Regions from separate parts of the Sporosarcina sp. FSL K6-3508 genome, predicted to be linked through region 1. Evidence: riboswitches for the same ligand, from Rfam matches in the RefSeq annotation. Region 1 holds a riboswitch; each other region holds the start of a gene.

Region 1 (7,485 bases):
AGCCGCATTTAGAAACCTAGATGGCGTTCATAATCTATTTTCAGCCGCTAAATCTCATGGTACATCATTATCATTTACCAATACTAGTGATTTGACCTTTTCCGTAACCACAATCATTTTTCAAGCAGTCGCTTTTTATTGTTTACCATTTATTGTGACGGTCGTATTCACAAGTAAATCAGAAAAAACGATTAAGCGCGCACAAAGATTTATGCCTCTTTATATGCTAATGTACCCATTCTTAATCGCTTCATCTTACTTTGCACTTGTTGGTCTTCCAAACGTCGATAATCCAAATCATGCGTTTATTGCCACGGCAATTGAATTATTACCATCTTGGGTTGTCGGCATAGTCGCTGCTGGTGCCGCGTTGTCAGGCTTATTAGTACTTGCTATCACTTCATTAGTTGTGGGTGGTATTTTTACTCGTAACCTTATGCCAGGTATCCCTGAAAACAAACAAAGAAAGTGGTCTCAATTTGTAGTAATTGGTTACCTACTTATCTCGATGGTTTTAACTGTTGGAATGCCAAGTTTGATGCTCCACCTTGTCAATACTGCCTATTTCGGTTTCGGACAAATCTTACCCGGACTTTTGGCTATTCTATTCTCCAAAAGTGCAACAGCCAAAGGAGTGGGCGCAGGTATTATTGCAGGAATCACTGTCGCATTGTTCCTACAATTCACTGGCATAAGTGTATTTGCAATTAATAATGGTCTAGTTGCATTAGTTTTCAACTTTGTTGTAACAATTATTGTTAGTTTGTTGACGGCAAGTAAGGTTCGCTTACTAACACCAATGGTGAACATAAAATGAGCATACGATAATTGGATGAATTTAGGATGTGGTTCGAATGCAACTAAGCACAGTATTTAATTCAATAACTCTAATTGGAATGATGATCGTAATCGGTGTTGCACTTGCCCGAGTAACACCGATTAACGAAAGTACTAAGAAAACGTATACACTACTTATTGTAAATGTAGCTATGCCCTGTATCATTCTTTCTAGTATTTTTAAAGTCAATATTGACCAATCAATGTTGAGAAATATAGGAATCGTCTTAATCCTTTCCGTTGTTATTAATACGATCGGAATTGGAATTGGATGGGTTTTTGCTTCTTCATTTTCCGGTAACCGTAGGCTTCGACAAGAGATTGCTCTTTTATCCGGTCTAGGGAATACAGGTTTTATCGGGATTCCTTTATGCGCTGCAATACTTGGACCTGAAGGAGCGCTTTATGCAGCTATTTTTGATGCAGGTGTGGATATCGTAATTTGGACAGTAGGTGTCATGATATTAAAAAATTCTTACGCCTTCTCGATAGTCAACATAAAATCGCTCATTAATATTCCAATTGTCGCAATAATCGTAGGCTTATTATGTACATTTATAAATTATCGGCCTCCTGAAATTTTCATTGATTTATCTAACCAGTTGGCGGCTTTAGCATCTCCCCTAGCAATGTTTTATATTGGCTTATTGATTATGTCTAAGAGTGAAAATAAAAGTGCAATAAAAACGACAAATGTAAATATCTTTTCTCCTATTTTCTCAAAGTTAGTAGTATTACCGATAATTACACTTTCTATTATTAGTATTTTACCGATTCAGATGGATGTGATGATCAATAAAGTGCTGCTCATTCAGGCAATGATGCCTTCACTAACGCTATCATCCATTTTATTTACAAAGTACTCTAAAGATGAGGTGTTTGGAGCATTTGCTACCGTTATGTCAACCATAATTTCGTTAGTAACGATTCCTTCGCTAATTTTGATATTCATAAAATTTAAATACATGTGAGGAGAATGAATGCCATGATACAAGTGGACAGACTATTTAAAAATGCAAACGTTTTAACGATCGACGAGGAAAACAATCATGCGAATGTTGTAGCATCCTATAATGGCAAAATCACAGGAATATGGACCAATAGTGAGTTCAATCTTATAAAAAAAGAGATTGAGAAAGACGATAAACTCATTGTTCATGATTTAGAAGGCCAGACGCTCATTCCTGGTTTTATTGATACTCATAACCATTTACTTATGTATGCACTTAATAAAAACCAAGTAGACTGTTCTTCACCAAAAAATGAAAGTATCGAGGATATTCTCAACAACCTTCGAACACATCACAATACACATTCGGATGGCAGCTGGATTATTGGGTACGGGTACGATGATACCTTGCTAAAAGAGAATAGACATCCTACTCGTCATGATTTGGATAAAGTAAGTACGAATCGTCCAATATTTATAAAACATATCTCGAATCATTTAGCAGTCGCAAACTCCTATGCACTCAAGCTTGCGGGAGTTGATGAGTCAATTGAGAATCCTGAAGGCGGCCATTTTGGAAGAGAAGAAAATAACTCCCTGAATGGAGTGTTATTTGAACCTTCAGCAATGGATATAGTTTATAAGCACGCTCCGATTCCAACAGATGAAGAAGTTATTAAATTAATGGGACTCGCGTCAGAAGACTATTTGGCACAAGGCATCACGACAAGTTCAGATGCAGGCGTAGGTTTAGTATTTGGCCGGCCCGAATATGACTTGCATATGGTCGCATTAAAAGAAGGTGCAAACCAACTGCGTATGCGTCTAATGATTATGTATGATTTATTATTGGAAGGTGGCCCATTTGAAAAATTTCACGCTGAAGAATTACGAGAAAGAATTTTGAAAGACTCGAATGGGAAAGCAAAGTTAGATAGTGCCAAGCTATTTCAAGACGGTTCTATTCAAGGGTTGACTGGCGCATTGCGTAAACCTTACTATTGTGATGACGAGTTATACGGTGAATTAATTTTTCATCAAGATACTTTAAATTCTTATGTCCTTGATTTCCATAAGCGTGGTTTTCGTGTTACAACGCACGGAAATGGTGATCAGGCAATTGGCTCGATTATTGAAGCGTACAAATTCGCCCTTAATTCCAATACGAAAATAGACCATCGACATCGCATTGAACACGTACAAACCGCTACTGTAGAGGACTTGCAGGAAATGAAAAAACATGATATCGCCGCCTCTTTCTTTATCAATCATGTGTACTATTGGGGGGATCGTCATAAACGAATATTTTTAGGACCTGAAAGAGCAGAACGCATGAACCCCTTAAAAGATGCCTCAGATTTAGATATGCTTTATACATTACATTCAGACTGTCCAATCACTGCCATTTCCCCCTTATTTTCTATCTGGGCAGCGGTTAATCGTATTACACGGGAAGGTAAGGTATTAGGAGAAGGCCAAAAGATAGATGTCTTAGAAGCTATAAAATCAATGACTATATATGGAGCACGATTAAACTTTGAAGAAGACCTTTTAGGTAGTATAGAGGTTGGAAAATTAGCGGACTTTGCTGTACTTGATCGAGACCCTACTGCAATTGATCCGTTAGAAATTAAAGACATTTCAGTTGAAATGACTATTATAAACGGAGAAGTAATTTATGAAAATACAAAACAAGTTGCAACAAACTTATAAATAAAAAAGAAGACTCCCATTTAGTGAGGAGTCTTCTTTTATTTACCAGCCCTTGCTGACTTAAAATGAAGTGAATATAACTCAGGATTATAATCAGCTATACAATATTCAACCAAATCACCATTCACGTCATATACAAATCGCTCTAAGTGTAAAGTATAACAATCTTCAGGAAGATTAAGTAATTCCGCATCTTCAATTGATATTTTTTGAGCGGTAATCTTTTCATCAGCTTCATGAAGCCGAATAGACAGTTCTTTCTCCATTAAATCATATAGTGTTCCATGGCTAATATCTAGATTTGCCAATTGTAGACCTATATTAACAGGATAATACTGTGTTTCGATCGCAAGTGGCACCTCATTTGCATAACGAACACGCTTAATCAGATACGCATTCTCTAAAGCAATCGCCTTATTTAATTCCTCAGGAACTACTTCAATTCCATGTCCAATTAGTTTAGTACTAGGAATCTTGTTCATACGCTCAATCATTTCAGTTGTACTAATAAAATTCCCCTGCCAATAATGAACAGGATGTCTTGAAATAAATGTTCCCCTACCATGTTTTTTTTCTAGTATTCCATCGATAACTAATTGTGAGATAGCTTCTCGAACAGTGCTTCTGCTAACATCATAAGTTTCCATTAATTCACGTTCACTTGGTATTTTCTCTTCATATAGACCTTGCTTTATCTTTTGTTCTATACTCTTTCTAATTTGTATATGAAGTGGCACAGGACTGCTAGGATTGATCACACTAATTACCTCCTCAGAGTTCACAAGGAAAAATTTCCTACGTGCCTATATACTTATATGATACCTTTTTAATCCATGAGTGTCTAATTTCCGTTGGGGCAAATGTTTTATTACGCTAATTAGGAAGGCCTAATTTACCTTATTTGGTTTAATGAGAAGACATACATTTTGATGGGTATGATTATGACAAGTGAGTTCTATGTGTCTGTCGTGAATTGACAGAACAAGTAGATTTCCTTTTATACTCCATGGCTAAAAAGTACGTATTTTTATGGTTCACGCTTATTCCATAGAAACCACCGGATATGCCTTTCCTTTATGTTTCACTTTTCTGCTTCAACAAAAGCACTTAACTTGGATTTCAATCCACACTCTCTATACAGAGAATGACTGCGATATATTGTGTTCATCAATACTTTAAATACTATATAGTGCAGTTAAAATCGTATTTCCCTAGATATGCAAACTAATATTCCTGATTTAAAGAGGATTTTGCTGTTTTTTTGTGCAAACCTCCTAGGGAATTTATGGGCACTTAGGGTCGCACTTTGTGATTCTCTCAATTATATCACACGTTATCAATTCTTTTTAAACTTGTATTTGACTAGTACCGATAATCCCGTAGAGACTTCTTCCTTAGAGAAATAGATAGACCATGTAAGTAATTCAGGAAATGTTCAAGTTGTGTGATGAACTGGTACGACAAAATCATACTCAGATACAATCTATCATTTATTTATTGACAATTCTTTTCTACATGGTATATTGAGTTCTAACAACTTAATATTTTGAAATTTCTTATCTAGAGAGGTAGAGGGACTGGCCCTTTGAAGCCTCGGCAACGGACTTTTATAAGAACTGTGCCAATTCCAGTAGCATAATGCTAGAAGATAAGATGAGCAGGTAATTCCAATTTGTCTACCTATCCCTCTTCTTATTTATTAGGAGAGGGTTTTTGAATTTGGGAATTACCAAGGACATAAATTAATTTCGGTCCTACATTTTAATTAAAATTATAAAATAAGGAGTGGGTATTGATGGTAAAGACATTAGTCAAAGCGCCGTTTAGAGCGGATCACGTGGGGAGTCTATTACGACCGGAAAGAATTCATCAGGCAAGAAAGGATTTCCAAGAAGGAAACATTTCTTCACAAACGCTGCATGAAATCGAAACAGAGGAAATTAAACATATCGTTGATAAGCAAATCGAAGTAGGTTTGAAAGCAGTGACAGACGGAGAATTCCGCCGCAGATTTTGGCATACGGATTTTATTGAGCATTTAAACGGAGTGGAAGGCTACATCCCGGAAGAAGGCTTTTCATTCAAAGGGGAAGAAACGGAAAGATACGATGTACGGGTTATCGGGAAAGTCTCCTTCAATCAGGACCACCCACAAATAAAAGACTTCATCGAATTTAAAGAGATCGTCGGGGACCGTGCCATTGCCAAACAAACGATTCCGAGCCCCAACCAATTATTTAACGCGGGCATCCGCAACCCGGACATTTACCCGGACATTGAAGAATATGCAAAAGATATTATCAGTACGTACCGTGAGGCAATCCAAGCCTTTTATGATGCCGGTTGCCGATATTTACAGCTGGATGATGTATATATCGCCGGTCTGAACGCTTCCGAAATCCCATTTAACGACAGCGGTCATTCCCGCGAAGAGTTAATTGACTTAGCATTACGGGTTGCCAATGGCGTGTTGGAAGATAAACCGGAAGACCTGATCGTAACGACCCATCTTTGCCGCGGGAACTACCGATCTAATTGGGCTTTTGAAGGCAGCTATGCTAAAATCGCCCCTGTATTGTTTGCAAAGGAAAAAGTGGACGGATTCTTCCTGGAATACGACGATGATCGTTCTGGAGACTTCAAACCATTGGAATACATACCAAACCGTGGCGCTCAAGTCGTGCTGGGCGTATTCACATCCAAACATGGTAAATTGGAAAGTAAGGAAAATATTAAAGCGCGTGTGGAAGAAGCAACAAAATATGTCCCATTGGAGCAATTATGCATCAGCCCTCAATGTGGCTTTGCTTCCACTCATCATGGCAATATTTTAACCGAAGAAGAACAATGGGCGAAGTTAAAATTCATTGTAGATATTTCCAAAGAGATTTGGGGATAAGAATTGAGCGAACGGCTTACAGAGCTGTTCGCTTTTTTGGGTTTGTTCGAGGTACCAGGTCCCCACATATGACTTCTTGGACAACTTCTTTTTGGATTGAGATGAAAAATCGTACTCCTTACTCCTTTTTCTCCGCCACTTTAAACCTCGGAAAACCAACCAAAATCGCGATGACACAACAAATTCCCATCAATACAGGATAAAATGAATACATGATAATGCTCACAGGTGAAATGGCAGCGAGCCCCGAAGCAGCAAGCATTTGTACACCATAGGGCAAAACACCTTGCCAAACGCTAGAGAACGTGTCGAGCAAACTGGCCGATTTGCGGGGATCGATCTCATATTCATCCGCGATATGCTTCACGACCGGTCCAGTTATAATAATGGCGATTGTGTTATTCGCGGTCGCAATATCCGCTGCACTCACTAAACCGGCAATACCAAATTCGGCTCCCTTTTTCGTTTGAATCTTACTCGTAATCATGCGCAATAAATAATCAATACCACCGTTATGCTGAATAACCCCAACGATGCCGCCAATCAAAATCGACACCATAGCCAAATCCTCCATCGCGACAACACCGTCAGCGATTGCCTGCAGATAGCTTTGCAAGTTGTAGGAGCCGTCCATCAAACCAATCGCACCAGCAATAATAATCCCGCCTGCTAACACGATTAACACATGTGTACCAACCAAAGCACCGACTAAAACAGCCAGATACGGCAAGATTTTCACGAATTGGTACGGGTAGTTACCTGTTAGATCAGCAGTATTGCCGTGCGTTAAGAAGCCAAGAAGAATCATCGTCAAGATCGCACCCGGCAGGACAATAAAAAAATTCACTTTAAACTTATCTTTCATTTTCGTATGCTGCGTCCGGACCGCTGCGATCGTTGTATCCGAAATCATGGACAAGTTATCCCCAAACATCGCGCCACCAATAACAGTCGCCATGGCAAGCGCCACCGGAATATCCGTCTGACTGGCAATACCCACTCCGATCGGTGCCAACGCGACAATCGTTCCCATCGAAGTCCCCATCGAAATAGAGATGAAGCAGCCAATAATAAACAAACCGACCAT
Region 2 (7,485 bases), 1.2 Mb from region 1:
TCATTGAACGAAAAAAACCACGCAAGCTGTCTGCGCGGTTAGATCTCTCTTATATAGTCATAGGTTCTTTCTTCAATGGTTCCAAGTCCACTTCAAAGCCCATATCTTCTAACATTTGTTGGTCTTTGTCGTTTTCCTGACCCGATGTTGTCAAATAGTCACCGATGAAGATAGAGTTTGCAGCATATAAGCCAAGTGGTTGAAGGCTGCGAAGGTTCACTTCGCGTCCACCCGAAATTCGTATTTCTTTTGTTGGATTGATGAAACGAAATAGGCTAAGTACCTTCAAGCAATAGCGCGGATCCAGTTCAGAGGTCCCTTCTAGCGGCGTCCCATCCACGGCGTGCAGGAAGTTGACTGGAATGGAGTCTGCATCGAGTATCCGCAGGCTGTGTGCCATGGAAATGACATCCTCTTTTGTTTCACGCATTCCGACTATTACGCCAGAGCAAGGAGATATTCCCGCTTCCTTTACATGTCCTACTGTGTTTACACGATCATCGTATGTGTGCGACGTAGTGATGCTTTCATGGTGTTCGGCAGAGGTGTTCAAGTTGTGATTGTATCGGTCTACACCTGCTTCTTTCAAGCGTGCGGCTTGTTCTGGCTTCAGAATTCCTAAACATGCACAAACGGTCATTCCTTTATGTTTCTCTTTAATTTGCTTGACGGAATCAATAACGATTTCAAGCTCACTAGCCCGAGGTCCTCGTCCACTTGCCACGATACAATAAGTGCCCGCTTTATTTGCAGCAGCTCGCTCTGCACCTTGTAATATTTCTTCTGATTTCATCATTGCATACTTTTCAACCGGTGCTTTTGACACAATCGACTGGGCACAGTAGCCACAGTTTTCCGGGCACAACCCCGACTTCGTATTGATGATCATATTAAGTTTTACTTTGTTTCCATAGTAATGGGATCGGATCGAGTACGTCGCATGAAGCAGCAACAGCAAATCTTCATCCGGACTATTTAATATTGAAAGCGCTTCCTCATTTGTTAATACGTGACCTTTCAAAACTTGGTCAGCCAGCCTTTGATAGTTCGTCAAAATGTATGCCTCACTTTCAAATGTTTTGAAATTCTAAATGCGAATATTCCCGCCAGTACGGCTAGCACAATATCCTTCGGTAATGGAGGAATCATCCAAAGCCATGCAATTTTGTACGTAAACACCTCTGGCGCCGCAGCCCAAACTTTATAGGCGACATACATCCAGTTCGTACCCAATAAATAGTTGATTGCTGTCGCAACAAGTGATGCAATAATATAAGATGGCAGTGTATTCTTACGCTCCACGATTTTACCTGCTACATAAGCAATCAAGATGAAAGTAACGATAAAACCAAATGTCGGGCTTAAGATTTGGCCAAATCCACCTTGAAACTTAGCAAATACAGGAGCCCCTGCAAGGCCGACCATCATATAGACAGTCATCGACAATGCACCAAGACGGCTACCCAATAACAATCCTGACAAAACAGCGAAAAATGTCTGCAATGTAATAGGTACTCCCCCGACTACTAAAAATGGTATGAAAGAAGTGATATTAGCCCCATTCATCATTAAAGCAGCAAACATTCCACTATATACAATTGACAATGTACTGAATTTACTTTGCGGACGTCCTTCCGAAGCTGTCGTCATCATGACACCTCTTTCTATTTTGAGTTACTATAAAAATAGTAATGGTTGACTCATTGATTGTCAACTCGTTTTTAATTTAAGTTAACTAATAATTTATGGAACATCTTATATGTAAGGAATGACACCCTTTTCTTATCCAATAAGGCAAGAAAGAAACAGACAAGACCCACATCTACCCCTGCTGGCAATTTCTTAGAATGAACAAAATGCTTTCTCTGCAAAAAAAGAACTACCCGGGAAGTCAGATGAACATGACTTCTCGGGCAGCTCCTATTTCTTTTTATCGACTTTGTCTTCTTTTTCTTTCCTGAAAAGAAAAAAAGCAAGTACACCACTTAATGCAGCGGCGCCAAAGGTAATCCAAACACGCGAATCCCACGGTACTTCTTCATAATTATTCTCCAACATAATCCAGGCAAGCGTGCCGACAAGTGCCGCTATCGGAATGGAGTATTTAAAAAACTGCATGATTCCTCACCTTTTCAAGTTACTCCTTTAATTTTACCATGTTTCAGTAAATTTCTCTATGCGCACTCCGGTCTTCAAGAACTTCATCAAACATTCACTTGACGATTACCTACAAAGCCGCTATGATATGGTTAGAATTATCGAAATAATTTAATAAGAATCATATCTTATCAAGAGAAGCAGAGGGACTGGCCCAAAGACGCTTCAGCAACCAGCCGATGGGCAAGGTGCTACTTCCAGCAGTATGCCGAAATGGCACACTGAAAGATGAGAGGGAACTGGTCATTGCGATTACAAAGCCTTCTATTTACTTGAAGGCTTTTTTTGATTAGAGAAAACAAAGGGGGATTTGATGATGTCATTAATGGAGAAACTTCAAACAAATGTCCTGACAGCAGATGGGGCAATGGGAACTATTTTGTATTCATATGGGATCGATTATTGCTATGAGGAATTAAATATAGAGAAACCTGAAATTATAGAGAAAATCCACCACGACTATATCGAGGCGGGAGCTGATATTATTCAGACCAATACATACAGTGCCAATGCAGTGAAATTGGCTCGTTATGGATTGGAAAACCGTGTTACGGAATTCAATAAAGCAGCAATCCAAATTGCAAAGCGGGCTGCTGCACCAGGTGGTCAATTTGTGCTTGGTACCATCGGCGGTTTGCGTGGAATTCGCAAAAGTGATGCATCGCTCGATGAAGTAAAGCAAGTAGTCCTTGAACAGGCCAACGCATTATTGACTGGAGATCCAGACGGACTGTTGCTCGAAACGTATTATGATTTCGAAGAATTATCATCCGTCGTTTCAACACTTCGTCAAATCACAGATGTTCCGCTAATTGCGCAAGTCTCCATGCACGATCCTGGAGTTTTGCAAAACGGACTTTCATTGAATGACGCGTTGCATCAACTGGAATCACTAGGTGCAAGTATAGTCGGTGTAAACTGCCGCTTAGGGCCTTACCATACAATCCAAGCTTTTGAAAATGTGAAACTGCCGGAAAATGCATTTTTATCCGCTTATCCGAATGCATCTTTACTGGATGTGGAAGATGGCCGCATTGTCTATGAATCTGAAGCTGAGTACTTCGGGCGAGCTGCAGTATTGCTGCGTGATCAAGGTGTACGGTTAATTGGCGGGTGTTGCGGAACTACTCCTAAACATATTAAAGCAGCGAAAACTCGATTAGCGGGATTGTCTCCTATCACCAAGAAAGTAGTAGAACCAACAAAGCCAATCGTTATTCAGGAAGCCGGCCCGGTAAAACATCAACCGCTCCACGAGAAAGCCAAAACAGAACGTACGGTCATTGTGGAATTGGACACACCACGGCATTTAGAGACAGAAGATTATATTAAAGGTGCCAATTTACTTTACGATGCAGGTGTTGATGCCGTAACGATGGCGGATAACTCATTGGCATCCCCTCGGATCAGCAATATGGCAATGGGTTCCATCATTAAAATGCAGCACAATATCCGCCCTCTTGTCCACTTAACGTGTCGAGATCACAACTTGATCGGGTTACAATCTCATCTAATGGGGCTTGACGCGTTAGGCATCCACGATATTCTGGCTGTAACAGGTGATCCGACGAAAGTTGGTGATTTCCCTGGCGCAACAAGCGTCTACGATGTATCGAGTATGGAACTGCTGCAGTTAATCAAACAGTTGAATGAAGGGATTTCATTCTCCGGTAAACCATTACGTAAAAAAGCGAACTTCTCAGTTTCAGCTGCGTTCAATCCGAATGTCCGTGTATTGGACCGGGCTGTTCAGCGATTGGAGAAAAAGATTGAAGCAGGTGCAGATTATTTCATAACGCAACCTGTCTATACAAAAGAAAAGATTATTGACGTCTATGAGGCTACAAAACATCTAGATACACCTATCTTCATAGGTATTATGCCTTTGACAAATATTCGCAACGCAGAGTTTCTGCATCATGAAGTGCCTGGCATTAAACTATCTGACGAAGTGCTTGAACGGATGTGCGCCTGTGGCGACGACCGAGCAAAAGCCACTGAAACAGGAATTCAGATCGCAAAGGAGCTGATCGATACAGCAGCGCAATACTTTAACGGACTGTATTTAATCACACCATTCCTCCGTTACGACATGACACTTGAGCTACATGACTACATTAAACAAATAGATAAGCAGAAGGAGAGCGAATTATCACATGCAGAGACATCCTATTGAAGAACAACTAGACAAACGAATCCTTATCATTGATGGCGCGATGGGGACGATGCTGCAGGCGGAGGACCTCTCAACAGAAGATTTTGGAGGCGAAGATTACGACGGCTGTAATGAATATTTAAACGTTTTACGACCTGATATCTTGGAGAAGATTCATGATGAGTACCTAGAGGCAGGAGCCGACATCATTTGTACCAACACATTTGGCGGCACTCCCCTTGTTCTGAATGAATTTGCACTAGGACATCGTGCACATGAAATCAATACTAAAGCTGTCGAAATTGCAAAGGCAAGTGCAGCAAAGTATTCCACTGCGGAGTGGCCGCGTTTTGTCGCAGGGGCGATCGGACCGACGACTAAGACTCTTTCTGTCACAGGCGGCATTACATTCGATGAACTTTCTAATGATTTTTACGTGCAGGCGAAAGCATTGGTTGAAGCTGGCAGCGATTTAATCCTCATGGAAACTAGTCAGGATATGCTAAACGTCAAAGCCGGCACGATTGGTATTAAAAAGGCCTTTGAAGAGCTAGGACGCGAAGTACCAATCATGATTTCCGGTACAATCGAACCGATGGGTACAACACTTGCAGGTCAAAGTATCGAAGCATTTTACATTTCCATTGGACACGTCAATCCCCTATCTGTCGGCCTAAACTGTGCGACTGGACCAGAATTCATGACGGATCACTTACGTTCGTTATCTGACCTGGCAACTAGCTATGTGACATGCTATCCGAATGCCGGATTGCCAGATGAAGAAGGTCATTATCATGAGTCTCCAGAATCCCTATCGAAGAAGCTGGAAGGATTTGCAGAAAAAGGCTGGTTGAACATGGTCGGCGGCTGTTGTGGTACGACACCTGAGCACATTCGAGCAATTCGAGAAGCTGTAAAAGACAAAGCACCTCGTCAAATGCCTGAAAAAGAACCTGGTCATGCCGTTTCAGGTATTGAACCTTTGCTATATGATGACACATTGCGTCCTTTATTAATTGGGGAGCGTACAAACGTTATCGGCTCACGGAAGTTTAAGAAGCTAATAATAGAAGAGAAGTTTGAAGAAGCGTCTGAAATTGCACGTGCACAAGTAAAACGCGGTGCGCACGTACTCGATATTTGTCTGGCGAATCCAGATCGTGATGAACTGATCGATATGACGCGTTTTATGAAAGAAGTCGTAAAAAAGGTTAAAGTCCCTCTAGTAATTGACTCAACGGACGAAAATGTCATCGCGGAAGCATTAAAGTATTCCCAAGGAAAAGCGATTATCAACTCGATCAACTTGGAGGACGGCGAAGAACGATTTGACGCAGTTTTGCCTCTCGTGAAAAATTATGGCGCGGCAGTGGTGGTTGGTACCATCGATGAAATCGGAATGGCTGTTACGAGAGAACGCAAACTGGAAATCGCCTTGCGTTCCTATGATCTGCTCGTAAATAAATGGGGAATTGCACCCGAAGATATTATTTTCGATCCGCTTGTATTCCCTGTCGGTACAGGAGATGAGCAGTATATCGGTTCAGCTGTTGAGACAATTGAAGGCATTCGTTTGATTAAGGAAAAGTTACCGCGTACGCTGACCACGCTAGGTGTCAGTAACGTTTCATTCGGCTTGCCCCCTGTTGGTCGTGAAGTGCTGAATGCAGTGTATTTATATCACTGCACGCAAGCTGGCTTGGATTACGCCATCGTCAATACAGAAAAATTAGAACGCTATGCTTCCATCCCAGAAGCAGAAATCAAACTAGCTAATGATTTGCTATTTACGACAACAGATGAGACATTAGCTGATTTTGCAGATTTTTATCGAGATAAGAAAAAAGAAAAAACTGAAGACGATATCCCGAAAACTGTTCCCGAACGTCTTGCCTACTATGTAGTGGAAGGAACGAAGGAAGGCTTAATTCCTGACTTAGAGGCTGCCCTCCAAACATACGATGCACCACTGGATATTATCAATGGTCCATTGATGAAAGGGATGGCAGAAGTCGGGCGCCTGTTCAATGACAATCAACTTATCGTAGCGGAAGTATTACAAAGTGCTGAGGTCATGAAAGCTTCCGTTTCCTATCTCGAACAATTTATGGAGAAGAAAGAAGACGACAGCGGGAAGGGTAAAATTATCTTAGCTACCGTCAAAGGCGATGTACATGATATCGGGAAAAACCTTGTAGATATTATTCTAAGCAATAACGGCTTTAAAGTTATTGATATTGGGATCAAGGTTACCCCAGCGGCATTGATCGAGGTCATTCGTAAAGAAAAGCCAGACATTGTCGGCTTATCCGGATTGCTCGTAAAATCCGCTCAACAAATGGTGTTGACGGCACAGGACTTTAAGGCAGCAGGAATCGATTTGCCTGTTATGGTCGGTGGAGCTGCTCTGACAAGACGTTTCACAGAAACGAAGATTGCGCCTGAATACGATGGCCCTGTTATTTTTGCCAAGGACGCAATGCAAGGATTAGATTTGGCTAACCGTCTTCAAAGCGAAGACAAAGGAGCACTACTGGAAGAATTACAGGAAAGCCTTGAGAAGCGGGAAGCAAATGATGCGATTAAAGCAAGCCGCGGAAATACTGCAGTTGCAGTGGCGGCGCGACCAGTGAAAACAGTACGTACCGACGTACCTGTATTCGTACCGACTGATTTACGCAGACGCGTTGTAAAAGACTATTCAGTTGCTCACTTACACCCATACGTGAACATGCGCACACTGATCGGCCATCATCTTGGCTTACGCGGAAATGTCGATAAAATGCTGGAAAAGAAAGAAGAACGGGCTGTTCAGCTTCATGAAATGGTCACAAGCTTCCTGCAATCCGATAAATTAACCGCTTCAGGTATTTATCAGTTCTTCCCTGCTCAAGCAGACGGAGACGACGTAATCATTTACGATCCAGAAGATGCGAAAACAGAAATTGAACGGTTCACATTCCCTCGCCAAGAAAAAGAACCATTCCTTTGTCTGGCAGACTACTTGAAAACAGTTGACAGTGGGGAAATGGACTATGTGGCCTTCATGCAAGTTACTGCGGGTAAAGGGGTTCGAGACTATGCAAACCAGCTGAAAGAGCAAGGGAAGTTCCTAGAAAGCCATGCTTTTCAGGCAACCGCTCTAGAATTGGCAGAGGGCTTTGCTGAACGTA
Region 3 (7,485 bases), 1.5 Mb from region 1:
TCTGCGCTCTCATCTGCCATATATACCTTACCACTATGACCGCGACAACCACGATATCGATCGGCGGATGATGAAAGTCTATGCCTTAATTCATGAATACACGGACGATGAATCCAAACGCTTTATTGAGAAGCTGCCCTTCTTTCGTTGATTCGGCACACGTCTTTCCGCTACACTATAGGAAAGGACGTGAGCCATATGCTAAAGTTTGAAGACTTAAAAGGTGCCAACGTTGAACTGACATTTGGGCCGAATCAACACCGGATTGAATCACGCCATGTACTCGTTGTGATCAAACATAATGATCGGTGGCTACTGACAAAACATCGAATTCGCGGAATTGAGTTTCCAGGAGGAAAAGCGGAGGCAGGCGAGATGATTGAACAAGCCGCCATTCGAGAAACATTGGAAGAAACCGGCGTGACGATTGATAATGTACACTCCTTTGCAGAATACGTTGTCTTTACCGATCCGCCTTTCTGCAAAGCTGTTTTCACAGGAAATGTCGTTCATGTCGAGCGAGACTATACGTTACTTGAGACAGAAGGCGCTGTCTGGATGACAGACGCGGAGCTTGCCGCCTGCACGGAGCTTAGCTTCCATATGAAAGACCGCGGCATGGGAGAGCTCAGGAAGTGGGTGGAAGCGAATGACTGAACGCACTGACGGGGATATTATCAAGCGTAAGGAGTATCCATCGCCGAATCCTCATGTGAGGTTGGAAGAGGTAACGTATTGGTCTGACGGCTTGCAGGTTAAAGGACTGCTCGCTACACCGACAGCTGAAGGGCGTTATGATGGCTTGCTGTATTTACGGGGTGGAATCCAACATGTTGGAATGGTACGACCCGCCCGCATTGCACAGTTTGCTTCACACGGTTTGGTCGTGTTTGCTCCTTATTATAGGGGCAACCGAGGGGGCGAGGGGAAGGACGAGTTTGCAGGAGAGGACCGCAATGATGCGGTTGCCGGAGTGGAAGTACTGAAACAGCAAGCGTCTGTCGATTCAGAACGGATTCATCTCTTTTCTTTCTCTCGAGGGGGCATTATGGCATTATGGACCGCCATATTACGTGAGGATTTAACATCGATGGTGACGTGGGCAGGAGTGTCTGATGTCGTGTTCACTTATAAAGAACGTGAAGATATGCGGCGAATGATGAAGAGGGTAATTGGAGGCACACCAAATAATATGCCGGATGCCTATCGTGAGCGGACCGCTTTGTTCCGCGTGCACGATATTGAAATACCTACTTTGATCATCCATGGAACGGCGGACACAAATGTTTCATTTGAGCAAGCACTGTTACTAGAAAATGCGCTGCGCGATGCCAATAAAGAATACGAAACATGGTATTTAGAAGGATTTACCCATTACATTCCGCCCGAGATGAACCGCAAACTAGTGAAAGAAGCAGTGGATTGGATGAAAAGCAAAAGCCGATAATCAAAAAAATCCTTGCAGAAATACTCTGCAAGGATTTTTTAAATAAATTATGCGATCGGGCCGCCTTTGATTGCGATCTCTTCAGAAACATGGTTGAATTTCTTGAAGTTTTCACGGAAAGCTGCTGCAAGACGCTTCGCTTCTGCATCATATTCTTCAGGATTTTCCCAAGCGTAACGTGGGTGTAACACATTGCTTGGCACGCCTTCGATTTCAAGAGGCATTTCGAGTCCAAAGATTTCATTTGTCTTAGTCTCTACATTATCCAACTTACCGGCAATTGCCGCGCGAACCATAGTTCGTGTGTAACCTAAGTTCATACGAGAACCGACCCCGAATATTCCGCCGGTCCAGCCAGTATTAACCAAGAATACTTTTGCGCCGTGTTCGTCAATTTTCTTACCAAGCATCTCTGCATACGTTGCAGCAGGAAGAGGTAAGAACGGTGAACCGAAGCATGTAGAGAATGTTGGTTCTGGAGCAGTGATTCCACGCTCCGTACCTGCCAATTTCGATGTGAAGCCACTTAAGAAGTGGTACATTGCCTGTTCTTTTGTCAGGATCGAGATTGGAGGCAATACGCCGGAAGCATCAGCCGTTAAGAAGATGATGTTTTTCGGGTGACCCGCAATAGACGGTGTCACAATATTTTCAATATTTTCAATCGGGTAAGCAACCCGTGTATTTTCAGTTAATGAATTGTCATCATAATCCGGTATACGTGTATCTTCGTCCAATACAACGTTTTCCAACACGGAACCGAAACGGATCGCGCCAAAGATTTCAGGTTCTTTTTCTTCAGAAAGGTTGATACATTTCGCGTAGCATCCGCCTTCGATGTTGAATACACCGTTATCAGACCAGCCGTGCTCATCGTCACCGATCAACTTGCGGTCAGCGTCTGCGGAAAGTGTTGTTTTACCTGTTCCTGAAAGACCGAAGAATAGTGCCACATCGCCGTCTTCTCCAACGTTAGCTGAACAGTGCATCGATAGGATGCCTTGCTCTGGAAGCAAGAAATTCATCGCAGAGAAAATAGATTTTTTCATTTCTCCCGCGTACTCTGTTCCGCCGATCAAGACAATACGTTTTTCAAGGGACATGATGATGAATGTCTCTGAATTTGTGCCATCCACTTCTGGATCCGCTTTGAAAGAAGGGGCAGCCAAGATTGTGAATTGCGCTTCGTGTGACTGTAGTTCTTCTGCAGTTGGACGGATGAATAATTGGTGAACAAACTGGTTTTGCCAAGCCAATTCATTGACAACTTGTATGGATAACTGAGAGTCTTTATCTGCACCTGCGTATCCTTTGAAAACGAAGAGTTCATCCTTTTGCTTCAAATGATCGATGACTTTCGTGTATAATGAATCAAATACGTCAGGGGAGATTGGCTTGTTGACGCTTCCCCAATCTACTTTATCTTTGGACACTGCATCTTCGACGATAAATTTATCCTTCGGAGAGCGTCCAGTATATTTACCTGTGCGTGCTGCTAGAGCGCCATCTGCTGAGAGTTCGGCTTCTCCTTTAGCGACTGCCTTTTCGGTTAATTCTGCCACAGACGCTTGGATCGTCACGTTGCTTCCTGATAGAAGACTTTTTAAACTATCATCAATTTTTGCAGATATCATATTTACATACCGTCCTTTGCGTAGTCGTTTTATTTGAGTAGAACATCTTAATTCGTAAATAGTATAACACATTAAGAATAATAATCTATACTAATTAAAAACTCAAGTGATTTGAGATAAAAAAATTGACAAAATCACAACTTTTTTATACTATGTGACATGAACGGATACTCTTATCCCGAGTTGGTGGAGGGTACAGGCCCTATGAAACCCGGCAACCTGCAAAAGACAGTAGTCTAGCGCGAAGGTGCCAAACCTGAAGCAAGGTTAAATTCCTTGGACGATAAGAGTGAAAGGTGCTGCGCGTGAAATTTTGCCTTTTACTCATTGCTAGAAAGTGAGTAGGGGGCTTTTTATATTGTCTAGCCCTGAATCCTTATGGTATATGATTGACGTCAATTCAGGCGTGGAGCTTTACCAGGGACTTAAGAGAGTACCGTATCATGTTGATTGAGGGGGAAACAAAAATGACAAACCGTCGACTGTTTACATCAGAATCAGTTACTGAAGGCCATCCTGACAAGATGTGCGACCAAATATCGGATGCGATTTTGGATGCGATATTAAAGGAAGATGCGAATGCCCGTGTGGCATGTGAAACGAGTATTACGACAGGACTCGTATTGGTAATGGGTGAAATCACTACCACTACCTACGTAGATATCCCAAGAGTAGTCCGTGATACTGTGAAAGAAATTGGGTACACACGTGCGAAATACGGTTTCGATTATGAAACTTCTGCTGTTTTAACTTCTATTGATGAGCAATCACCTGAAATTGCCGCGAGTGTCAACGTTGCGCTCGAAGCTCGTGAAGGCTCTATGACAGACGAAGAACTGGATGCCATCGGAGCGGGTGACCAAGGATTGATGTTTGGTTACGCTTGTAATGAAACACCTGAATTAATGCCGCTTCCGATCAGTCTTTCCCACAAGCTGGCATTCCGACTTGCGCAAGCGCGTAAAGAAGAGTTGATTTCTTACCTGCGTCCTGATGGTAAAACGCAAGTAACTGTAGAGTATGACGAAGACAACAAACCTGTGCGGATTGATACGATTGTTATTTCGACACAGCATCATCCGGAAGCGACAATGGAACAAATCGAGAAGGATATTAAAGAAGTAGTAATCGACGCGGTCGTACCTGCTCACCTATTGGACGAACAGACGAAATACTTCATTAATCCGACAGGAAGTTTTGTTGTGGGTGGTCCTCAGGGAGATGCGGGACTCACTGGAAGAAAAATCATCGTGGATACATATGGCGGATATTCTCGTCATGGCGGCGGTGCATTTTCTGGTAAAGATGCAACAAAAGTGGATCGTTCTGCTTCCTATGCTGCACGCTATGTCGCGAAAAATATTGTGGCGGCAGGATTGGCAGAGCATTGTGAAGTACAACTTGCCTATGCAATCGGTGTGGCAAGCCCGGTATCCATTTCAATCAATACATTCGATACAGGCCGTCTATCCGAAGCACTCTTAGTCGAATTTGTTCGGGAGTTGTTTGATCTGCGACCTGCAGGCATCATTAAAATGCTTGATCTTCGTCGTCCGATCTATCAACAAACGGCTGCATACGGTCATTTTGGCCGTACGGATATTGAATTGCCGTGGGAGAAAACGGATAAGGCAGATGCATTATTAGAATTAGCAATTAAAAATGATGTGAAACAATAAAAAAGATAGTTGAAGGCAGAAAGGGGGGATTAATATCCTTCTTCCTGCCTTTTTTTTATAGTATAATATAAAATAAAGAACATTCAGAAATTGGGAAAGGGGAAATTTATTGACTACACTACAACATACATTTGTGCTCGATATGGATGCTGTGCAATTGAAAGCGGAGTTAGATAGCGGGCAGATTACTTCACGTCAAGCGACGGAGGCTTATATTGCACAATGTCAGGCAACCAATCCAGCTGTGAACTTTTTAGTGGAAGAGCGATTTACTAAGGCGTTGGCCGAAGCGGATCAAGCAGACAAAGAACGGAATACAACGAAGATGACAGGGAAATTATTTGGCGTACCTATTAGTATGAAGGAATCATTCGATGTGGCTGGGATGCAGACGACAGGCGGATTGCCGTATCGTAAGGGACAGATGCAAACGACAGACGCGGAAATTGTCCGTCGATTAAAAGCGGAAGGCGCCATCCTGATCGGCAAGACAAATACACCGGCACTCTGTTTTTGTCAGGAGACCGACAATGCATTGTATGGCCGCACCAACAATCCCTACGACCTCTCTAGGACAGTAGGCGGCTCGAGTGGCGGAGAAGGTGCGGCGATTGCTCTAGGGGCGGCTGCAGCGGGAATAGGTTCAGATATCGGAGGATCCATCCGTTTCCCAAGTCATTTTACTGGGGTCATTGGCTTCAAATCAGGAAATTCGCAAGTTTCATCAATCGGCAGCTATCCTGCCGAAGAGCATCCATTACAGCAAAGAATGCTTGGAATCGGGCCGATGACAAAATCGGTACGGGATGCAAAACTGCTTTACAGCATCATTGCGGATGAACTACCTATGGAAAATGAGTTGAATCAATATACTGTAACGTTCTTGCCCGATATGAAGCTGCCGCTATCTAAGGAGACAGAAGGCTTCTTACAGGCGATCAAAGGATTTCTGTCGACAGAATTTCCTATTAGAGAGGACATACCTCCTCATTTTCAAGAATCAGCGGAATTATGGCAAGAGATCATGTCCATTGACGGCGCGAGTGGAGCAGCAGTAGAAGCATTCGGCACACGTCCGATCCGGCCGGTGCGTGAATTTTTATTAGACAAGGCGGGCAAACAAACCGATTTGCATCGGTATTTATCCTGGGCTTTAATTGGTGCCTCTTTATTCAAACCTTCAGCGGAACGAGTAGCTGAGATCGAAACCATTATTGAAAAAGGTGATGCGGAATTAGACCGCTATCTGGATAAGCGAATCCTTGTTTTGCCTGTTTATCATACGGCAGCCCTTTCGCACGGTATCGTATACAAAGAGTTATTCTCCATTCGGAAGACATTTCTGCAATATATTCCTTACGTCGCGTATGCCAATGTGTGGGGGCTTCCTGCTTTGACAATCCCTATTGGAGCGGATCGAGACGGCATGCCGCTTGGTGTACAACTAGTGAGCAAAATCGGGAATGAAGATGCGTTGTTTGCACTGGGCGCACGTCTAGAGGAAGAGTATAAAGGCTATTCGAGAGTTATCCCATCTTTCATATGAATCAATTATGTTTTAGCATAATTGATTCTATTTATTTCCAGTTTTTAATCAAACCACCTACTATCAGACCGAATACAGCGTGTGCGGCCGTCCAATAGAACCAGGCTGCCCCATCTGTAATGGCAGGTGGTTGTTCAGATAATCCTGTCAGCGAGAATAAAATGCCACCGCCAACGGTATAGACTAAAACATACGGAGATATCAGGTATTCCCGCTGGATAATCCGCAACAGATAAAACAAAGCGACTGCACTTACGATACAAGTAATAAAGTGAAATAAGTATCCTACCAAAAGTTGCGGCTCCCAATCTTGAATTACTGGAACGTAATCAAAGTTGAAAAGCAGCACATAGGCTTGATTTCCAATAAGTATCTGAATAACTTTCAGAAAGAGCGCTAGTGCAATCCCTGCGATGGTACCAATTATTATAAGTTTTCCAAACTGCCTCATCAAAAATCTCCTTCCTTCAACTGTTCAATTCCTTTTTTGACGTTCTTGCTCTTTCACTTTCTCAATTTCCTTAATCTCCTGCTGATACTCTTTTTCTACTTCCGTCGTACCGCGAATAATCGGTTCTTCATTGTAGTCGACTCGTTTACCGTAACGCAGGAGTTCGTAAATCACCATGCCGTTATTCGGCTTGCCGTTTACGGTGATCATGGGAATAGCGTCAAATAAAACATAATAAAATGAATAAAATATAAAACGGCTCCAGAATGTCTTATAGTCGTCTAAAAAGCCGTTTGCGAGCAAGGCATTGATGCCAACAGCCACCGTAAGGTTACTGAGTATAGGTCCTAAATAAATACAAATATACGCAAAGTTACTTTTGGATTTAATCGAATCAAAGGAGAACCAGCTATACACATGGTAATATTTTCGGACATCCAAAAACCAAAATTTAAATATTCGTGGTCCAGAACCAACTGTAAGACGCGGGTTCTTGACTCCAAACAATCCGCTGACGATAAAGTATCCGGATTCGCGAAGAAAGATAACAACAGGCAATATAATAAAGGCTGAAATGACAAGCCCAAGAAGATCTTTCATACCAAACAATCGGTGTCCTCTCCTTACTGATGAAATTCTATAGCAATTGGATACCCTTTTTTTGTCGCAGTGAATCCCGCGCTCAAGGGAAAGAATCATCTAACTTGTAGTACCGGGTTTAGTTTCTT
Region 4 (7,485 bases), 1.6 Mb from region 1:
CATTCTAATCTTACCCCATATTCGGGTGGGTTGCAAATCATTAAGAATCATTATAATTTAAAGAGCAATTCAGCGGTTTAATGCGGATGAAGACTATTTGGAATTCACCTATTTTTCAATTGACTAGTATTGAATGAGAATCAACGAGAGAATAGTCTCTAAGAATTAGACAGAAAAAAGTCGGCAAATATCGCCGACTTTTCTTGTTTTTTATACTTTTTTCGTAAAACGGTCAACAATCATAGCCAGTGCACCATCGCCTGTTACGTTGGTAGCCGTTCCGAAACTGTCCTGCGCCATATACAAAGCAATCATGAGTGCCACCATCGCATCGGAAAAACCGAGCATCGTACTGAGCAGTCCAGTTGCCGCCACTACTGCGCCTCCTGGAACACCCGGAGCCGCGATCATCGTAACACCTAACATGAAAATGAATTGTAAATAACTACCGAAACTGATATCCATTCCATTCATCAGCATAACGCCGATCGAGCAAGAAACAATTGTGATCGTACTGCCGGATAAATGGATTGTCGCAAATAACGGAACAGTGAAGTTCGCCACACGTTCAGATGTACCTGTTTCTTTTGACTGCCGCAGTGTAACCGGAATGGTTGCTGCAGAAGACTGTGTGCCGATCGCTGTCATATAGGCGGGTGCCATCGTTTTCATCAAGACGAACGGATTACGCCCAGTTAATGTACCGGCAGTCGTATACTGTAATGTCAACATGACCAAGTGAAGCAAAATAATCATCACGAAGACCAAGACAAACACAGACAAAACATTGGCGACTTCTCCGGTATATGTCATATTGAGAAAGATTCCGAAAATATGAAACGGCAATAATGGAATGATAATGACTGAAATGACTTTTTCGACAATGAGATTTAATTCATCGAAGAAAGACAGCATCGTCTTCCCATTGATGGACGCCATACCAATCCCCAATACGAACGCGATGAGAAGAGCAGACATGACTCCCATAATCGGGTCCATTTCCATTTCAAAAAAAGCTACTCCTGCAGCTCGTGCGCCTTCTGCAACGGACGTATCTGTAGACTGATGAATGAAATTCGGCAAGAGTGCCGTAGCTGTAAAATAAGCTAGCAGACCTGCGATAATCGTAGATCCATATGCAAACGCTGCGGATAAGCCCAATAATTTCCCAGAACCTTTCCCGAGCTTCGCGATACTTGGTGCAATGAACGCAATAATAATTAATGGTACGATAAAGTTCAAAAACCCACCAAATAACATATTAAACGTGGCCGCCAGACGAACGAACCAATGCGCAAACCCTTCATGAATCGCAGGCAGCAACAAGCCGAGCCCGATCGCCAGCACTATGGCAATCAAAATTCGCCATATGAGCCCTAATTTAAACTTCACAATACGTCCTCCTCAAATACACATCTGTATTACTGAAACAAAATAACTTTACCACAATTCGAATCAATAAAGAAGAGTTTGTTTGTTTTTTTTGTACAAAAAAAGCCGATAGCTACACTCGCTATCGGCTTTCACAACCTTACTTCACAGGAACAACTGAGCCTTTCCATTCTTCCAAAATAAAGTCTTGAATTTCTTGGGATGTCAGTACTTCGATCAGCGCTTTAATCGCATCGCTGTTTTCATCGCCATTTCTCGTTGCAACAATATTGACGTATGGAGATTCTTTATCTTCCAAAGCAATCGCATCTTCTAATGGATTCAAGCCAGCGTCGATCGCAAAGTTTGAGTTGATCAACAAAGCATCGCCTTCATCATTATTATAAAGCTGAGGCATTAAAGCTGCTTCATAGTTTGCATCGAAGTTTAGATTTTTAGGATTTTCAACGATATCTTCCACTTCAGCCTTAACTTTTTCTACGTCTTCAGCCAGCTTGATCAAACCTTTTTCTTCAAGCATTGCAAGTACACGACCATGATCCGCTACAGAGTTACTGATCAGAATGGTTGCACCGTCAGGAAGTTCTTCCAGAGTCTTGTACTTTTTAGAGTAGACTCCAATCGGCTCAATATGAATTGCACCTGCATTGACGAAATCATAATTAAAATCAGCAATTTGGCCCTCTAAGTAAGGAATGTGCTGGAAGTATTTTGCATCCAGTACTTCTTCCTCCAAATCTTTATTCGGAAGTACATAATCTGTATAACTTTCAATCTTTAACTCATAGCCTTTTTCTTCTAATAGAGGCTGTGCTTTTTCCAGAATAACAGCATGTGGCGTATTGGATGCACCGACTACTAACGTCGTTTTCTCTTCTTTTTCTTTATCAGCATCCCCATCTGCTGCATTGCCGCCTGTCTTGTTATCGTCTTTTGTTCCGCATGCTGCAAGTGCTAAAACTAAAGCTGCCGCGAATAGACCGAATAAAAACTTCTTCATATTCACATTTCTCCCTTTCCATTATAAATTTTATATGGTTAACAGGGGCTCCCAAAAAGGAAGCCTCCGGCAATCCCTTTACCTCTTGTCCAAACGATTCACGATGAAGTCACCGATAAATTGGATGACAAATACTATGACGAGCACTAAGATTGTTGCCATCAACGTCACGTCTCCTCGGTTACGCTGGAAACCTTCCAAATAAGCAAGTGTCCCGAGTCCACCCGCACCGATTACTCCTGCCATCGCAGTATAGCCAACAAGTGCAATGGAAGTAACCGTAATTCCTGACACGAGCGCGGGCATCGATTCAGGCAACAGAACTTTGAAGATGATCGTAGAAGTACGCGCACCCATCGAACGTGCGGCTTCAATGACTCCCTTATCGATTTCCTGTAACGCGATAAGTACCATCCGTCCGTAAAACGGTGCAGCTCCAATAATCAAAGCCGGCAGCGCAGCATCAGGACCGCGCATCGTTCCGATCAATAAATTGGTTAATGGAAGCAATAGAATAATTAAAATGATAAATGGCACGGAACGGAAGATATTAACGAAAGCACCTGTGATGACATTCGTAATTTTATTCGCCCACAACTGTCCCGGACTTGTCAGGAACAACAGCAGACCAAGACCGATGCCGAGCACAAATGTAAATAAGGTAGAGTACGCTGACATGTACAGCGTTTCTCCAGTAGCCGTCCACATTTTCTCCCAATTAACATTTGGAAACCACTGTTCAATCATTTGCCAGCACCTCCGTCTTTACTTCATTGGCATGTAAGTAGGCGATGGCTTCATCAATGACCGCCACGTCACCTACAAGCTGCAAGACGAGTGTACCGTATGCGCCGTCACGCGTTGTCGAGATATTTCCTTGAACAATATTGACATCGACCGGAAACTTTCGAATCAACTCTGCAAGCACCGGCTGTTCCGTACGTTCCCCGATAAACGCCAATTTCACGAGTTTTCCAAGAGGTGTCTCTTGTTGAAGATGTGCCACCGCTGCGTCCGTGTCTCCTGTATCCGTCACCTGAGATATAAAACGCTTCGTAATATCCGCTTGCGGGGATTGGAAGACATCCAGGACACTGCCGATTTCTACGACTTTCCCTGCTTCCATGACCGCTACACGATGGCAAATCTTACGAATAACGTGCATTTCATGTGTAATCAAGACGATCGTCAAACCGAGACGTTCATTGATATTCGTCAACAGATCCAAAATCGCGTTGGTCGTTTCAGGATCCAGTGCAGAAGTCGCTTCGTCACAAAGCAACACTTCAGGGTCATTAGCAAGCGCTCGTGCAATACCGACACGCTGCTTCTGTCCACCGGATAATTGCGCGGGATACGCCTTCTCCCGTCCTGTCAAACCGACCAGATCAATCAGTTCCTTCACTTTGCGCTGACGTTCTGGTTTCTTCACGCCTGCAATTTCCAAAGGGAACGCAATATTTTCTTCAACAGTTCTTGACCACAGCAAGTTGAAATGCTGGAATATCATACTGATCTTCTGACGCGCATTTCGCATTTTCGCGCCCTTCAGCGTCGTCATTTCTTGCCCATTGATCACAATGCTTCCTGAAGTCGGTTGTTCCAAACCATTCAACAACCGGATCAATGTACTTTTCCCGGCACCACTATAACCAATGATGCCGAAAATTTCTCCTTCTTTAATCGTGAATGTTACATCATCCACTGCTACAATTTCTGAACCGCTCAATTGGAATGTCTTTTGAACGTTTGTTAGTTGAATCATTTCCTGCACCACCTTCAATAAATCCATTATACTCGTTTCCGTCCGTCAACGCCTGCCGAGGCTTAACGACGCTTTCCGCTTTTGATCATAAAAAAACCCTTCTGCAGATAAGCAGAAAGGCAGAACGTATGAATCGTTATGTACGTTTCCATTCTCTCATCTGTCAAAGCAATTCGCTTTGAGTGACTTGGCACCATTTCACATATGTGACGGTTGCCGGGCTTCATAGGGCACTTCCCTCCACCACTCTTTATAAGAGTCTTGATATTCAATTGATTGTACTACTTATACCATACTTCCGCTTCCATTGTCAACTCAGCTTTTCCAGTAAATAAGGAACGGAATGAAATGCGTAAATCTTTTCCATCGGTTGCCCGGACCGATGAATAAGCAAGCAAGGTACACTTTCGATCTTATAGTCTTCCGCTAATTGCACGACGTAGTTTAAATCTGCTTTACCAATTGTCAGCTCCGGACGCAGTGTTTCAATCACCGTCAGCATTTTAGATGCAACTGCACACGTCCCGCACATCGGAGTAAATAAATAAAAAGCGGCCAATTGCTCCGCCGCCTGTTCGCGTTCCCAATCTTCAATCGTCCAATTATCCATATGCCCCACCTGCCAAATAGTTGGAATGTATCTTGAAATTAGCTGCGACTAAAATGCCCGCTAACACTTTGATCGGCGTTGTCGCCACTTCCCGGTATAGTCGATCTGTATATAAGTGTTTTGCTTCTGGATAGAGCTGCTTGAACAACTTGCGGATCGTATCACCTGAAACATCCGCATCCACAAAGATGAAAAGTTCCTGCTCTTCGTATGGCGCCAGAAGTTCTTCAATATGATAGGAACTGATCGTGCCGTTTGTACAAATGATATCTACCGGCTCCGCAAGCATTGGTCTTAGCCGGTTGCGGTCGGTACTGCCTTCCACAATAAGTACTTTCGGATTCATCCACGTTCCTCCTCATAGTGTAAAAAAGCGCTGGAATGTTCCCAGCGCTTTTACTTTTTATTCCCCAGCTGTCATTTTTTCATACTGTTCAGCTGTCATTAATTCATCAAGCTCTGCTTTGTCAGCAACTTCAACAACGATCATCCAAGCGCCTTCATACGGAGACTCGTTCACAAGCTCGGGGCTATCTTCCAGCTCTTCGTTTACTGCTACGACTTTACCAGTCAATGGAGCATACAATTCAGAAACAGTTTTCACTGATTCAACACTACCGAAAGGCTCGTCTGATTTCACTTCATCGCCAACTTGCGGAAGCTCAACGAATACGATATCCCCTAGTTCAGACTGTGCGAAATGTGTGATCCCGATACGGTATTTACCGTCTTCTTCTTTTACCCATTCGTGCTCTTCTGAATAACGCAAATCTTTTGGTGTGCTCATGTCTTAACCCCCAACATTTGTAATAGTTTGTCTCTATTTAGTTTGCCATAGTTCCGTATGAAAGACAAGATTCTATGTTCACCCTTGCCACGTTTCTGCGAATATTGCTTCATTAAAACCTACCGTCACTCGCTGGCCATCTGTAACGATCGGACGCTTGATCAGCATGCCATCTGACGCGAGTAAAACAACCTTTTCATCTTCTGTCATGTTAGGCAGTTTATCCTTCAATTGAAGCTCACGGTACTTCATGCCACTCGTATTGAAGAACTTTTTCAATTCCAATCCGGAGTTTGCGATCATCATGCGCAGTTCCTCTTCACTTGGCGGTTGGTCAGCAATATTTACTTCTTCAAATGAAATCCCTTCATTCTCCAACCATTTCTTTGCTTTGCGGCACGTCCCGCATTTCGGATAGCCATAATATGTAACTGTCATTTTTGTGCCCCCTTTTTGGTCAGTATAGCAAAAAGATGTCTGAATTGCTTGGTCCTCGCCCATTGCAAAAAGGTTTTCCGATAAATCATGAACCGACAGGAGGCGTTGAGCAGAGAACAGAGTTTGATCTACCCTGGATTTAATCACTCTATGAGCGCTTTGATTAGCTTTATGATCAAGTTCAGTGATGTTATGAGCGCATGAAGGCTGTGTATGAGCGGCCGAACACTTTGTATGATAGACAGCCAGAATTTATGAGCGCCTACGATTCGTTTATGATCGTCGGAAAACTATTTCGGCGATAAATTGAAAAAGCTGCCCGGAAGATCATTTCCGGACAGGGCTCTTTCATCGTTCAACTATCAAACGATATACTTCTCTGCCTCGATTAATCTCTCAGCAGCTTCACGTTTCTTCGCAATCAAGTTATACGGATTATTACGTGTCAGCTTACGTAATGCAGACAGCATCATACGTTGGTTGTCGCCTTCCACAGCTGCAAGTAGTGTCTCCTTCGCTGCTGCTTCGATGCGTGCGAACGCTTCCTGACAGAAGATTTGTGTGTAAAGTAATTTTTGGTTTTCTTTTTCTTCACCGTTTTTATTAATCGCTTTCTCCGTCCGTAACAGGGCAGATTCCATCCCGAAGAGATCATTCGCAATGTCCGCGATGTTCACAAGGATTTCCTGCTCTTGCTCAAGCTTTGTGCCAAAGCGCTGCGCTGCAAGTCCTGCCACTAAAATACCGATTTTCTTCGCATTTTTCACAAGCATTTTCTCTTGAGCCAACGCTTCGTCGCCCACTTCTTCAGGCATCATCATGAGCAGCTCTTCTTGCAGTCCTTGTGCTTGTTGCAATAATGGCAATTCGCCTTTCATTGCTTTCTTAATGAACGTACCCGGTACGATCATCCGGTTGATTTCATTTGTTCCTTCAAAAATACGGTTAATACGGGAGTCGCGGTAAATACGTTCTACTTCATATTCCTGCATGAAGCCATAGCCGCCGTGCAGCTGAACTGCCTCATCCACGATATAATCAAGTACTTCAGAACCAACGACTTTGTTGATGGAACATTCAATCGCATACTCTGCAATCGAAGCCGCCACTGCTTTACCGTCCTTTTGCTCTTCCAGGCTCATTGCAGCATTGCGCTCTTCAAAGTAACCTACTGTACGGTAGATCAAGCTTTCTGTTGCATAAAGCATAGAAGCCATCGTACCAAACTTCTCTTTCGTCAAGTTAAATGAAGAAATTGGTGTGTTGAACTGTTTACGTTGGTTCGCATACTCAATAGCCAACTGAAGGGAACGTTTCGAACCTCCGATTGTTCCTACTCCCAATTTATAGCGACCAATGTTCAAGATGTTGAATGCAATAATATGACCTCTGCCAATTTCACCCAGCAAGTTCTCTACAGGCACTTCTGCATCTTCCAAGATTAACGTACGAGTTGAAGATGATTTGATACCCATTTTTTTCTCTTCCGGACC

Evidence for each region. Region 1 has a riboswitch for S-adenosylmethionine ahead of MKX97_RS04185 (5-methyltetrahydropteroyltriglutamate--homocysteine S-methyltransferase). Riboswitches for the same ligand answer to the same signal wherever they lie in the genome.
Region 2: linked by a shared signal. The riboswitch ahead of MKX97_RS16895 (bifunctional homocysteine S-methyltransferase/methylenetetrahydrofolate reductase) and the one ahead of MKX97_RS04185 (5-methyltetrahydropteroyltriglutamate--homocysteine S-methyltransferase) in region 1 are both predicted to bind S-adenosylmethionine.
Region 3: linked by a shared signal. The riboswitch ahead of metK (methionine adenosyltransferase) and the one ahead of MKX97_RS04185 (5-methyltetrahydropteroyltriglutamate--homocysteine S-methyltransferase) in region 1 are both predicted to bind S-adenosylmethionine.
Region 4: linked by a shared signal. The riboswitch ahead of MKX97_RS12730 (methionine ABC transporter ATP-binding protein) and the one ahead of MKX97_RS04185 (5-methyltetrahydropteroyltriglutamate--homocysteine S-methyltransferase) in region 1 are both predicted to bind S-adenosylmethionine.

What each region holds. Positions count from the first base shown of each region.
Region 1 covers NZ_CP152016.1:914,761-922,245, reverse strand. The annotation lists gene MKX97_RS04205 (sodium:solute symporter family protein) at 1-817, shown strand, start outside; gene MKX97_RS04200 (AEC family transporter) at 855-1,808, shown strand; gene MKX97_RS04195 (amidohydrolase) at 1,823-3,499, shown strand; gene MKX97_RS04190 (GntR family transcriptional regulator) at 3,538-4,257, opposite strand; SAM riboswitch class I at 5,053-5,154, shown strand; gene MKX97_RS04185 (5-methyltetrahydropteroyltriglutamate--homocysteine S-methyltransferase) at 5,295-6,398, shown strand; gene MKX97_RS04180 (Na+/H+ antiporter NhaC family protein) at 6,517-7,485, opposite strand, start outside.
Region 2 covers NZ_CP152016.1:3,380,653-3,388,137, forward strand. The annotation lists gene bioB (biotin synthase BioB) at 50-1,054, opposite strand; gene MKX97_RS16885 (biotin transporter BioY) at 1,051-1,653, opposite strand; gene MKX97_RS16890 (hypothetical protein) at 1,921-2,118, opposite strand; SAM riboswitch class I at 2,283-2,392, shown strand; gene MKX97_RS16895 (bifunctional homocysteine S-methyltransferase/methylenetetrahydrofolate reductase) at 2,474-4,333, shown strand; gene metH (methionine synthase) at 4,314-7,485, shown strand, end outside.
Region 3 covers NZ_CP152016.1:2,460,650-2,468,134, reverse strand. The annotation lists gene MKX97_RS12195 (hypothetical protein) at 1-151, shown strand, start outside; gene MKX97_RS12190 (NUDIX domain-containing protein) at 199-657, shown strand; gene MKX97_RS12185 (prolyl oligopeptidase family serine peptidase) at 650-1,447, shown strand; gene pckA (phosphoenolpyruvate carboxykinase (ATP)) at 1,495-3,081, opposite strand; SAM riboswitch class I at 3,252-3,371, shown strand; gene metK (methionine adenosyltransferase) at 3,549-4,760, shown strand; gene MKX97_RS12170 (amidase) at 4,870-6,306, shown strand; gene MKX97_RS12165 (hypothetical protein) at 6,338-6,757, opposite strand; gene MKX97_RS12160 (hypothetical protein) at 6,782-7,357, opposite strand.
Region 4 covers NZ_CP152016.1:2,553,191-2,560,675, forward strand. The annotation lists gene MKX97_RS12715 (dicarboxylate/amino acid:cation symporter) at 211-1,392, opposite strand; gene MKX97_RS12720 (MetQ/NlpA family ABC transporter substrate-binding protein) at 1,532-2,392, opposite strand; gene MKX97_RS12725 (methionine ABC transporter permease) at 2,471-3,139, opposite strand; gene MKX97_RS12730 (methionine ABC transporter ATP-binding protein) at 3,132-4,157, opposite strand; SAM riboswitch class I at 4,311-4,416, opposite strand; gene MKX97_RS12735 (thioredoxin family protein) at 4,468-4,767, opposite strand; gene MKX97_RS12740 (hypothetical protein) at 4,760-5,113, opposite strand; gene gcvH (glycine cleavage system protein GcvH) at 5,171-5,554, opposite strand; gene MKX97_RS12750 (arsenate reductase family protein) at 5,633-5,992, opposite strand; gene MKX97_RS12755 (acyl-CoA dehydrogenase family protein) at 6,355-7,485, opposite strand, start outside.